3 regions of the Paenibacillus sp. VCA1 genome follow, and region 2 is predicted to be linked to each of the others. Evidence: riboswitches for the same ligand, from Rfam matches in the RefSeq annotation. Region 2 holds a riboswitch; each other region holds the start of a gene.
What was found. A riboswitch is a leader RNA that binds a small molecule or an ion and turns the genes downstream of it on or off. The one in region 2 is predicted to bind thiamine pyrophosphate.
Positions count from the first base shown of each region.

Region 1: it holds a riboswitch for thiamine pyrophosphate, as region 2 does, so the genes downstream of both, RJP21_RS01730 (ABC transporter substrate-binding protein) here and tenI (thiazole tautomerase TenI) in region 2, are expected to answer to the same signal.
Region 3: it holds a riboswitch for thiamine pyrophosphate, as region 2 does, so the genes downstream of both, RJP21_RS24160 (ECF transporter S component) here and tenI (thiazole tautomerase TenI) in region 2, are expected to answer to the same signal.

Region 1 is NZ_JAVLSX010000001.1:420,705-424,874, reverse strand. Features, by position in the region: gene RJP21_RS01740 (spore germination protein) at 1-991, opposite strand, end outside; gene RJP21_RS01735 (GerAB/ArcD/ProY family transporter) at 988-2,031, opposite strand; TPP riboswitch at 2,284-2,395, shown strand; gene RJP21_RS01730 (ABC transporter substrate-binding protein) at 2,574-3,626, shown strand; gene RJP21_RS01725 (thiamine-binding protein) at 3,678-3,971, shown strand; gene RJP21_RS01720 (ABC transporter permease) at 3,968-4,170, shown strand, end outside.
Region 2 is NZ_JAVLSX010000002.1:577,795-581,964, reverse strand. Features, by position in the region: gene pulA (type I pullulanase) at 1-1,117, shown strand, start outside; TPP riboswitch at 1,283-1,388, shown strand; gene tenI (thiazole tautomerase TenI) at 1,498-2,133, shown strand; gene thiO (glycine oxidase ThiO) at 2,117-3,280, shown strand; gene thiS (sulfur carrier protein ThiS) at 3,261-3,467, shown strand; gene RJP21_RS06220 (thiazole synthase) at 3,472-4,170, shown strand, end outside.
Region 3 is NZ_JAVLSX010000012.1:44,336-48,505, reverse strand. Features, by position in the region: gene RJP21_RS24170 (SDR family oxidoreductase) at 1-505, shown strand, start outside; gene asd (archaetidylserine decarboxylase) at 512-1,321, opposite strand; TPP riboswitch at 1,762-1,873, shown strand; gene RJP21_RS24160 (ECF transporter S component) at 1,978-2,586, shown strand; gene RJP21_RS24155 (ABC transporter ATP-binding protein) at 2,579-4,120, shown strand; gene RJP21_RS24150 (energy-coupling factor transporter transmembrane component T family protein) at 4,120-4,170, shown strand, end outside.

The DNA of each region.
Region 1 (4,170 bases), on a different contig from region 2:
GCACCCCCTGCCTGGAGTTGACCAAGGTTGCAAGCAGCGTAAAGGGGATTTGGTCTTGATGGTACGTGGTCAACGCTATCCAAAATCCCGGCAGAAACAAAGAAAGCAGCACACTGACCCCCCTCAAAAAACGCGTAAAAGCAACAACGACATTGACGAGAAACGCATCCTCCGAAGAATTCAGCAAGAAATTGATGTTCACGGGAGCGATCAGCACCGTAGGGGCACCGTCCATCACAATGACAAATTTGCCGTGGAGCAGCGAGTTTACGGCATAGTCAGGCCTTCCGGTATAAGTTATCAGCGGAAAAACCAAGAGGCCTCGGGTCAACATTTCCTCGAGTTGACTGTTGCTCACGAGACCTTTGGTTTTTATGCGGGATAACCTCGCCCTGATCTCCTGGAGAACATCGTCCTTGATCGTTGCCTTATGGTATAAAAGATGGATTTTGGTCGCCGTTTCGGAACCGATCGTAAATTCCTCAACAGCGAGCTGATCGGTCTTCAGCCTCCTCCGGATCAAAGCAACGTTCGTATACAAATCCTCGACAAAACCGTCCCTTGGTCCTCTCGTTGAAACTTCCGTATTCGGCTCCTCCGGTTGCCGTTTGGGCGCATTGCCCATAACCATGGAGTAACATCGGTTCGAAGGCGCAAATATAAGAAGAAGATCTCCCGCAAGCACGGTCGTTTTCATCCCTTCTTCCGTTCGGTCCTGCGGAATGGGCTCCATTTGAAAAGGAACTTTAAGCGGCAAATCCATTTCATCCGACAGCAGCATTTGCTCCGGGATATTTTTTAACTCAGGGATAACGTCTTGCTCCACTTTGGCGGCATCGGACAACCCTTGGCAATAAACCAACTGAACTGAATAACCTTGGACCGGTAACAAGACGGTTCGTTTCTTAATATCCGCGCTCGATCCGAACAACCGCGAAACCATATCCTCAATGTTTTGGGCCGGCTTGCTTTTGATGTCATGCCTCTTCACGGCGCCATTTTCCCCCTTCGGCGGGCCAAGCTGATCAGCCCCGTAATAATCACGGAAAAGGACAATATCCCCCAAAACGAGACGGGAAGCACATACTCGGACAGCATGTTTAGAAAAAAACGGTCGCTTATAGGAATGGCCGTAATGGCAAAGGTAATTGCAAAAATACTCCCCAGCACCCAAGCCTTCGCCTTTTTTCTTTTGACCTGGAAAATATCGAGTATGAGAAACATGGAGAGCGAAATTCGCAAAAACGCGCCGCTGAACCATTGGTAGACGCTAAAGAAGTCCATATGCTCGATGTAACGGCCAATGGTCAGCAGTCTCCATTCCTCAAAGGCCGGAAACCGGAGCTTGTTGGCCTCGTCCACTCCGAATTCAACGATGGCGCCGATCAGCGGCCCTATAGTCAGTCCCATAAGAAGCAGGATCATGAGCATAAAAGAAAGATACGACAGGCGAGATTTGATATGATGCTGCAAAAAGAAAAACATGATCACTTCAACAAAGCCGGTTCCCGCATATAGGGCTCCTCCCCAAACGGGTTTCATGCCATGTTCAAGTATCGGCTTCAGCAACGTGTAATCCTTATGGGGCATGTTAAACGACATGATAAAAAAGCCTAATACAATGACGAAGGGCAGCAATAAGCCCGCGGTATTGGCAAGGGAATGGATGCCCAAAAAGGCGTTTACGGCCGATATCAAAAGGAAGAGGAAGCTAAAAATGAGAAAAGGCGTCTCCGGAGAAAACGTGAGATGAATCCAATATACCGTGTCTTTTGTCGTAATGGCGCAAATAGCAAACAGGTATACGGCGATGACTGAGGCAAGACCGCGGCCCACAATGGGATGATAAGCCTTGGACAGCCAACCGAACAGATGGCGTTTGTTCAGTTTGGTTATGCCGATGTGAAGCATCCATGCCCATACAAGCGCGCATCCGCTTGCCAGCAGCACCGAAATCCAAGCGTCCCGGTTTGCCGCTTGAAGCAATATAGGGATTAGGATGACATGATTCAGTAGGCCGGTGCTTAGCATCAGAATCATGACGGATTGAATAAACGAAATATTTGTTTTTATTTCCCTCAGCCTCCTGCCTTAACCAGACTCCCTTCACCCTTATCGTGGCATTTTTTAGAATATTTATTCTTCTTCCGGACGGGACGCTTTTTCAAGACCGGCGATTTTTCAGATTTCTCCCTTTTTCCGTTCCAAACGAAAGGTTTCGAGCCGCAGCGATTGAATTCTTTCAAGGTTAGGACTATAATACCAATGTAAAACCCGCAACTTCATAAGAATCCGGGGTGCTGGAATCGGCCGGCTGAGATTGTATCCCTTCAAGATACTGACCCTTAAACCTGATCTGGGTAATGCCAGCGTAGGAAAAGCCATGTCATGGCGTTCGCCATGCTATCCTTGCGCCTTAAGCGTCCCGAATCCGGGGCGCTTTTTTTGTTGAATGATCGGACCCTGAACGAAAAAGAGAATGCAAGGGGCCCTTGATTCGCTTCCAGATCGAAAAAGAAAGATTCTTCTGCATGAATGAAGGGGAGAACATAGGTAAGGGAGAGAGAAACGCAATGAAAACGAAAAAATTCGGGCTGTTTTTGCTCGCATTGCTGCTTGTGATGGCTACGGCCGCTTGCGGAAGCAAAAACGCCCAAACGACGGATGAAGGGAAACCGTCCGGGGAAACGTCCTCCGCTGCGGGCGGCAACGAGCCCAAAAAGCTGAAGGACGTCAAGATCGTCCTGGACTGGACGCCGAACACGAACCATACGGGGCTTTACGTCGCCAAGGAAAAAGGCTATTACGAAGAGGAGGGCCTGAACGTCGACATCGTGCAGCCGGGCGCCGGAGGGGCGGAAGCCATGGTCGCGTCGGGCAAGGTGCCGTTTGGCATCAGCGTGCAGGAAAACGTCACCCAGGCGCGCACGCAGGGCGTTCCGCTCGTATCGATCGCGGCGGTGATCCAGCATAACACGTCCGGCTTTGCCGCTCCGGTCGACCGCAACATCAAAAGACCGAAGGACTTTGAAGGCAAAACCTACGGCGGCTGGGGCTCCCCGGTGGAAAAAGCGGTCATCGACTCGATCATGGCCATCGATAAAGCGGACGTTAACAAGCTGAAGATCGTCAACATGGGCGAAGCCGACTATTTTACGGCGGTAAAACGCGACATCGATTTCGCCTGGATTTTCTACGGCTGGACCGGCATTGAAGCCGAGCTGCGCAAGGAGCCGCTCGACATGCTGTATGTCAAGGATTTCTCCGACAAGCTCGATTATTACACGCCGGTGATCGTCACAAACGAAAAGCAGATCAAGGAAGATCCGGAGCTGGTCAAAGCTTTTATGCGCGCCACCTCCAAAGGGTACCAGTTTGCGATTCAACATCCGGAGGATGCTGCGGGCGTGCTGATCAAAGCCGTGCCGGAGCTCGACAAGGATCTGGTGATGGCCAGCCAGAAATGGCTCAGCCCGAAATACCAGGACGACGCCAAGCGTTGGGGCGAGCAGAAGGAACAGGTATGGAAAGGGTATTCCGATTGGATGTACGAGCATAAGCTGCTCGATAAGCCGCTGGATGTCCAAAACGCGTTTACGAACGACTTTTTGCCGCAAGAATCATGATCTTTCGTATTCCTAGTCATTTATCATAACTTGCAAAGGAAGTGATCGGGTATGGCTCATACCCTGCTCAGCATTCAGGTCATCCCAAAAACGCCGAACAACGAGAACTCTTATCCCTACGTCGACCGGGCCATCGAAGTGATTCAGCAGTCGGGCGTCAAATACGAGGTGCATCCGCTGGAAACGACGATGGAGGGCGAGCTTGAGGAACTGCTGGAAATCGTGCGCCGCATGCATGAGGTTCTGGTGGAGGCCGGCAGCCCAAGCATCATCTCCCAGATCAAAATCGCCCATAACCCCGGCGGCATCAGCATGGATCGGCTTACGGAGAAATACCGTCCATGAGGCGCTGGTGGAGCCATGTATGGCCGCCCTTTGTGGCGGTCCTCTTCTTTTTGACCGTATGGGAGCTGTGCACCTCGCTGTTCCATATCGATAAATGGATCCTTCCCTCCCCGGTCGACATCGCCAAGGAAACGGCGGACGGGGCTGGGGATTTATGGGGCCATGTCTGGGCTACGGTCAGGCTGACGCTTGAAGGTTT
Region 2 (4,170 bases):
CCTCGATTCGGTTCGATATTGGGCGGACGAATATCACATCGACGGGTTCCGGTTGGACCTGATGGGATTGATCGATACGGATACCGTCAAGCAGATGGCCGAAGAGCTGCACCGCGAGGTGGACCCGGCCATCGTCGTCTACGGGGAGCCTTGGACGGGCGGGGAGACGCCGCTTGCGCGGCAAACGCTGAAAGGCAGCCAGAGAAATCTCGGTTTTGCGGTATTCAACGACCATTTCCGCGGCGCGATCAAAGGGGACAGCGATGGCGGAGGGAAAGGGTTTGCCACGGGCGGAACGGGTACGGAAGCGGCGATCCTTGAAGGCGTCAAGGGATCGATTCACGATTTTGCGGAATCTCCGCTCGAATCGGTCAATTATGTGACCGTTCACGACAATTTGAATTTATGGGATAAAGTGTTGACGACGCAGGGGCTTCGGGACGAGGCCGGGTTTCGGGAAATCCGCAACGGGGAGCTGACTCATGGAGGGAGCCTGAGGGAGGCCGTGGAAAAGTCCGAGCCGTACCGGAGCGTCGACGGCGAACGCATCATGAGCAGCGAAACGGTAAAACGCGCGCTCCTGGCCAACGCCATCGTGCTTACCTCCCAAGGGATTCCGCTCATTCAAGCCGGCGACGAACTGCTCCGCACCAAATACGGCGACCATAACAGCTACCGCAGCGGCGATGCCGTCAATGCCATACGGTGGGAAAACAAGCGGAGGTTTAAACCGGTTTTCGACTATTACCGCGGTTTAATCGAGCTTCGAAAAAAACATCCCGCCTTTCGCCTGACTTCCCGGGAGCAGATCGACTATCATTTGGCGACGCTTCGCTGCGGGGACCATGTCGTCGCTTTTATGCTGAAGGACTTTGCGGGCGGCGACGCTTGGAAAAACATCATCGTCGTCTATAACGCGAACGGTCATGAGATCAAGCAGGACATTCCTTTTTCCAATACCGGCTGGAAGGTGGCGGTGAACGAGGAGCGCGCCGGGAACGAGGCGCTTGATTGGATCGCGGATGAACAGGTGACCGTTCCGGCCCTGTCCATGATGGTGTTGTTCGAGGATGTGGGCGGCATCAGCAGAGCCAATCGATTTCTGCTTACGCGCTGACCGCCTTGCGGCGTATTTGGTTCGATCTTCGCTGGCTGGGACGGTTTCAGGCTGACTGCTTTTGGACGCATGCGGGGACGTGCCCGGATGAAAAAATAGCTGCATGCCGAATGGAAGGGATTGCCACATGTTGGATTTCATGTTATAGTCAATTTCAATTTCATAGCAAATCACTAGGGGTGCCTGTACGGCTGAGACGGAAGCGCGAATTCCGGACCCTTTGAACCTGATCTGGAGCGATGCCAGCGGAGGGAAGTGGTAAAATCGGCGTTTCATGCTTGCGCTTGTGCTTTTTTTGGCGCGCAAGGTTGTCAACGTGCAGACAAAGGCCGCTTTCTTTCGGGAAAGCGGCCTTCATTTTTTTAACGGGAGTGGGGCCATTGGCGGGAAGGGAACTGCATGTCGTTTCGACGGGAAGGCAGCCGCTTGATGAGCTGGCGAGGATTGCCGGCCTCATCCATCCTTACGTGGATGCATTTCATTTAAGGGAACATGCGAAAACGGCGCGCGAGCTGCTGAACGGAATCGGAATGCTGCTGGCCGCAGGCGTTCCTGCGGACCGGATCGTGGTGAACGACCGGGCCGACGTCGCTGCATCTGCCGGCGTTCAGGGCGTGCAGCTCGCTTATCACAGCTTGGATGTAACCGATGTGAAGGAGTGGTTTCCGCAGCTGCGGATCGGCCGATCGGTTCATTCGCTGAAAGAAGCGGTGGAGGCCGAGAAGAAAGGGGCCGATTACGTGTTTTTCGGGCATGTCTACCCGACGGCATCGAAGCCCGATTCCCCGGCCCGCGGGCTTGGGGAACTGAAACTGCTCGCAAGCCGCACCCGCATTCCCGTCATCGCCATCGGCGGGGTGAAGCCGGCGAACGTGGCCGAGACGCTGAAAGCCGGCGCGTCGGGTATCGCCGTCATGAGCGGGATTTTGGAAGCGGCGGACCCGATCAGGGAGGCGGCTGCTTATCATCAATGCTTACATAGAGGGAGGGAAAACAACCATGGTCCATCAAGCTGAAGTGGTCGTAATCGGCGGCGGCGTGATCGGCGGTTCGATCGCGTACCACCTGGCAAAGCAGGGCAGGCGCGTCCTCATGCTGGAGCGGGGGAAGATCGGCTCCGGCGCGTCGAGCGCTGCGGCCGGCATGCTCGGCGCCCAGTCGGAGATGCACCGGTCAGGCGCGCTGTTCGACCTCGCACGGCAGAGCCGGGCGATGTTTCCCAAGCTGGCGGAGGAACTGCGGGAGCTGACCGGCATCGACATCGGACTGGTGCAGCAAGGACTTTTGAAGGTGGCGTTGACCCCTGAACAGGCGATGGAATGCCAGCGGATGATCGCCTTTCAGCGCAAAGCCGGGGAAACGGCCGCCTGGCTTACGCCTTCCGAGGCCAGGGAGCTGGAACCTAATCTGACGGGGCGCATCGAAGGCGTGATGCGGATTCCCGGGGACGGGCAAGTGTCGGCGCCCGAATTGACGGCCGCTTATGTCCGGGCAGCCGTTATGCTTGGAGCCGAAGTAAAGGAGCATTGCACCGTTCATTCGCTGCGGCTGGAACGGAGCCGGGTGACCGGCGTGGTCACGGATGAAGGAACGATCGGCTGCGGTCAGGCGGTCGTCGCGGCGGGCGTTCATGGCAGCAGGCTGCTGGCGCAAGCGGGGATCAACGCCGACGTGTACCCGGTTAAGGGCGAGTGCTTCTCGGTCGTTACGCAGGCCCCATTGATAAGCAGCACGGTGTTCACCGAAGGCTGTTACCTGGTGCCGAAGCGCGGAGGCAGACTCATCGTCGGGGCTTCCATGATCGAGCGCAACGAGGAACTTACGGTATCCGTCGAAGGTTTGATGGGGCTGATGGCCAAAGCGGCCGCTCTTGTGCCGCGGATTACGGCTGCCCAATGGGAGAAGGCATGGGCGGGGCTGCGGCCGCAAACCCGCGACGGCCTTCCTTATCTGGGTGCCGCTGCGGGCTGCGAAGGTTTGTTTGTCGCCGCGGGGCATTATCGCAACGGCGTGCTGCTGAGCCCCGTTACCGGGGCGCTGATCGTGGAGCAAATGAGCGGAAAGCGGCCTTCATTCACAGGCTGGGAATCTTTTGCGCCGGACCGGCATCACGCCGTCAGGCCATCGGAGGGGAGGATCGTCCATGTTGGATTTGATCATTAACGGGAACAACGTTCAGGTGCCGGAGTCGGTAACGACGGTGGCGCGGCTGCTGACGCATTTTGACCTGGACCGGCAGGTCGTCGTCGTGGAAATCAACGGGAACATACTCGAGAAAAACGAGCATAAGGACACGGATGTCCGAAACGGGGACCGGGTCGAACTGGTGCATTTTGTGGGAGGAGGATAAGGCGATGTTACACATCGGACCGTATGAATTTCAATCAAGAATGCTGCTTGGGACAGGGAAATTCCCGAATTTTGACGTGCAGAGGGAAGCGGTAAGCGTGTCCGGCGCGCAAATATTGACGTTTGCCGTTCGGCGGATGAACATTTACGAGCCAAGCCAGCCGAATTTTCTGGAGATGATCGACGTCGGGCGGTTTACGCTGCTGCCCAATACGGCAGGCGCGCGGACGGCGGAGGAAGCGGTGCGCATCGCCAAGCTCGCCAAAGCGTCCGGATTATGCGACATGATCAAGGTCGAGGTGATCGGCGACATGAAGACGCTGCTGCCCGATCCGGTCGAAACGCTGCGAGCTTCGGAATTGCTGCTGGAGGAAGGCTTCATCGTATTGCCTTACACGTCGGACGACGTGCTGCTTGCGAAGCGGCTGCAAGAGCTCGGCGTGCACGCGGTTATGCCGGGCGCCTCGCCGATCGGCTCCGGCCAAGGGATTGTGAACCCCTTGAATTTGAGCCTCATCATCGAGCAATCGACCGTGCCCGTCATCGTCGACGCCGGCATCGGCACGCCGTCGGATGCGGTCATCGCGATGGAGCTGGGCGCCGACGGCGTGCTGCTCAATTCGGCCGTTTCGGGAGCCAAAGACCCGGTAAAAATGGCCCTTGCCATGAAGCTCGCCATCGAAGCCGGGCGCCTCGGCTACGAA
Region 3 (4,170 bases), on a different contig from region 2:
TTTTCACGGGATGGTGCGCGTGACGCAGGCCGTGCTGCCGATCATGCGGGAGCACGGCAATGGGCGCATTATTCAGATCAGCAGCATCAGCGGCCGCGTCGGATTTCCCGGATATGCCCCTTACGCGTCTTCCAAGTTTGCTTTGGAAGGGTTCAGCGAATGCCTTGCGCTTGAGGCAAGGCCGTTTGGAATCGATGTCGTGCTGGTAGAGCCCGGAGCCTACGGCACCCCGATTTGGGACAAGGGCTTCACGCAAATGAGCGCGGCGAAGGGGTCGCCCTATCAATCCATGCTGGAAAAGGTGCTGGCGTTTTCACAAAAAAGCGTACGACAAGGAGGCGACCCGAGAGAGGTTGCCAAACTCGTTGCGCATATTGCCTGCATGAAACGTCCGGCGTTCCGGTACGCGCTTCCGCGCAGTACCCGGCTGACGCTTCATGCCAAAGCGCTGCTGCCGGGGCGCTTGTTCCAAAACATCATCGCTTCGGTGCTCAAGCGGCCGTGACAGCGGTTATGGGTTGTTGGAGCGGGGCGCCGGGGCATGCAGCGTGCCGAGAAGCTGGCCCATTCGCACCTGGTCTCCGGGCTTCAGGTCCGCCCGCGGCGTAAAGGTTCCGTCCTGGGTGAGGAGCACGACCGTCGACCCGAATTCGAAGTAGGCCAGATCGTCGCCGTTGTTCCAGCGGGACACGCTTTCGTCGTTGTACCGGATGCTGCTTACGTTCATGGCGCCTACCTTAACGACGGCCACCTCTCCGTATTCCCCGGCGATGTAGGTAATCAGCCGCTCGTTGCGGCACAGCACCGTTTTCATTCGGGTCATGCCGAACTCGTTGACCGGATAGGCGCGGCCTTTAATATGCTCGCTTTCCGTACGCACGCCCGTAATAGGGGAATGGATGCGGTGGTAATCGGTCGGGCTTAAATACAGCACAAAAAAATAACCGTGCTTGTAGAGCTCCAAATGCGGAGAAAAATGAAGCAGCTCCGCCACGGAATAATCCTGGCCTTTTACGTTCAAAATCGTTCCCGCGCTGATGTCGCCCATCGCGGTGATTTTGGCATCCACCGGGCTCGTCAGTACGTTCGGGCCTTCATCCACCGGGCGCATGCCCGGCTTCAGCCGGCGCGAAAAAAACTCGTTCAGCGTCCGGTATTCGTGAATTTCTTTTTCGGCCTCGTGAGCCGGAATTTGATAGCTTTTTATGAATAAAGGGATGACGCTTTTGCTGAGCCTGCTGTGGGAAAAGCGTCCCATCAATGCGGAAAGCCACTTTCTTGAGGAGAGCTCCGTCATCAGCCTTAACCATTCTTTTGCCATGCTATTTCTCCCTTCGGATGATGCTAAGTCGATTTATAGAGTTAACGTTCGCGGCCGCCTTTTGGTTTCATCGGATTTAGCGGCCGGATCCGAATGCCGCAGCATACTATTTTTGGAACACTCTGAAATATATTGACATAGAATAGCGGTTAAATCAATCAATAACGACCAAAATGGGGGGCGATCGGCGGAAGCAACGGGACTGCCGGAAGCCTAAATATTTCAGGATTTTGCAAAATTCGATTCCTCCCGCTCCCTGGTCCAATATATCGGCGAACGAAAACGTTTCGCTCTATATATTGCCGGTTGAAAGTCGCTCTTTGGATTTTTGTCTCATCCTTATTTAAATTTTTTTGTTGCCAATCGATTCGGAATTGGTGTATTTTGGAACCAGGATACGGATGATGCGCTTTTGTGTTTTTATGAAATGCGATCCGTTACATATGGGATGCGGGAGCTTGAGTGAATCAGGCTGAGATTGCAGCTGTATCCGCTGCTGACCGGGAATCTGATCTGGATAATGCCAGCGTAGAGAATTCGCGATGAAGCCCTTTTCGGGCTTATTTAACCGTCTCTCTTTGCGATCCAGGGCGGTTTTTTTCGTGCCTGTTCATGCAAATTCCCGCCGATTCAAAAACAAAAGAGGGGGAAACAGGATGGATCATGTTTTGCTTGCGGAAAAAAGGAAGGGGCTGCGGCTGAGCGACCTGCTGGTCACGGTGCTTCTGTCGCTTGTGCTTGGCGTCGTGTATCATTTTTGGAGTTCGGTGTATGACTTGTTTAAGCCGCTGTTTTTTCAGGCGGATGAGCTGGTTTACGGCGTCTGGTTTTTGGCTCCGACGCTCGCCATGCTGCTGATCCGCAAACCAGGCGTCGCCATTTTGGCAGAGGTTGCGGCGGCTCATGTGGAAATATTGTTCGGCAGCGAATGGGGCATTCAGCTGGTGCTGTACAGCATCGTGCAGGGGCTTGCCGCGGAGCTTGTTTTTGCCGTGATGCGCTACCGCAGCTTCAAGATGGGAACGGCGGCGTTTGCGGGAGCGGCGGCGGCGCTTGGTTCATTCGCGGTCGACATTTATTTCGGCTACGTGACGGACTATACGCTCGGCATGATGCTGTTCAAATATGCGCTGCGGATCGTCAGCTCCGCGGTTTTGGCGGGATATTTGGCGTTTGCCCTGGCTAAGGCGCTGGAAGCGACCGGCGTGACGCAGCTTCTGCGGCCCGTGACCAAAAAAGATTACGAAGCGCTTGAACATGATTGAACATCGCGAGACGTTTGAAACGGAGACCGTCGCGGGCGTAAGCATGCTTAGGCTGAAATTTCCGGGCGAGCAAACTTTTGTGTTTAAGGATTTGTCCCTTTCGGTTCGCCGCGGCGAAAAGGTGCTGCTGCTCGGCCCGAGCGGCTGCGGCAAATCGACGCTGCTGCAGGTGCTGGGAGGGCTCATTCCGCACGTAATCGAGGTTCCGCTCAAAGCGGACGGCATCGTGGCGCCGCAGTCCGGAGGATACGTTTTTCAGGACCCGGATACCCAGTTTTGCATGCCGTATGTCGATGAAGAGCTGGCGTTTGTTTTGGAAAACCGCGGTATCCGGCGTGAGCGGATGCTTCCCGAAATGCGGCGGGTTCTTGCGGCGGTCGGCCTGAACCCCGATCAGCTGCATGTGCCGGTAGACAGCCTGTCCCAGGGCATGAAGCAGCGGTTGGCGCTGGCATCCGTGCTGCTGCTTGAACCTGACGTTATTTTTCTGGATGAACCGTCCGCTTTGCTGGATCCCGAAGGAAGGAAACAAATGTGGGAGGCCGTCTGGGAATCGGCGGAAGGACGTACCTTAATCGTCGTGGAGCACCGGATTGAGGAGATCGCGGACCGGATGGACCGGATCATATTGTTTGCTCCGGACGGAGGCGTCATCGGCGACGGCAGCCCCGAATGGATATTCCGTACTTTCCGGCGTGAACTGCGGCAATACGGCATATGGTATCCGGGCGTGTGGGAGGACTTTTTTCGGATGCTTGAAACGAGGCGGGACGAAGCGGAAAAAACCGTTGTGCCTGAAAATCCGGCTCCGCTTCTCTCGCTGCGGCAATTCACGGGATTCCGCGCCGGCCGGCCTGTAGTTCATGCAGAGTCGGCGCAGATTTATCCCGGCGATTTTATCGCCATTGTCGGCCCGAACGGCGCCGGAAAAAGCTCGTTTTTGCTGAGTCTGATGTCGCTGCTGCCGATCCGCGGGGAGTATCAGCTGTGCGGAGAAGCGATGCCGGAAACGGAGGGCGCCTCCAGGAGGGAAAGAAAAAAGGCTCATCCCCCTTCGGACCGGATCGGATACGTGTTTCAAAATCCTGAATTTCAGTTTGTTGCGGACACGGTGCTGGAGGAGGCGGCTTTTTCCTTGAAGACGGGCAGATTGACGTGCGACGAGAACAGGCTGGCCGAAGAGAAAGCGCGCGATTTTCTGCGTTTTTTCCATTTGGAAGGGCTTGAATGCCGCCATCCGTACCAGCTTTCCACCGGCCAGAAACGGAGGCTCAGCATGGCTGCGGCCGTTATGCGGGGGCAACCGATCCTTTTGCTGGATGAACCGACCTTTGGACAGGATGCGCGCAATACGTTTGCGATACTCGATTACTGCCTGAATATGCAGGAAAAAGGGGCCGCCATCGTGATGGTAACCCATGAAGAGGACATCGCCCGGCAGGTGGCCACGAGGGTATGGGAGGTACGGAACGGCGCGGTGATCGAACGACCTGCGGTCGAATCCAAGCGGACGGAAAGGCGGGTGGGCACATGATCGAGCTTCTGACGCCTACCCGACAAACGGTTTTGGCTCGCGCCAATCCC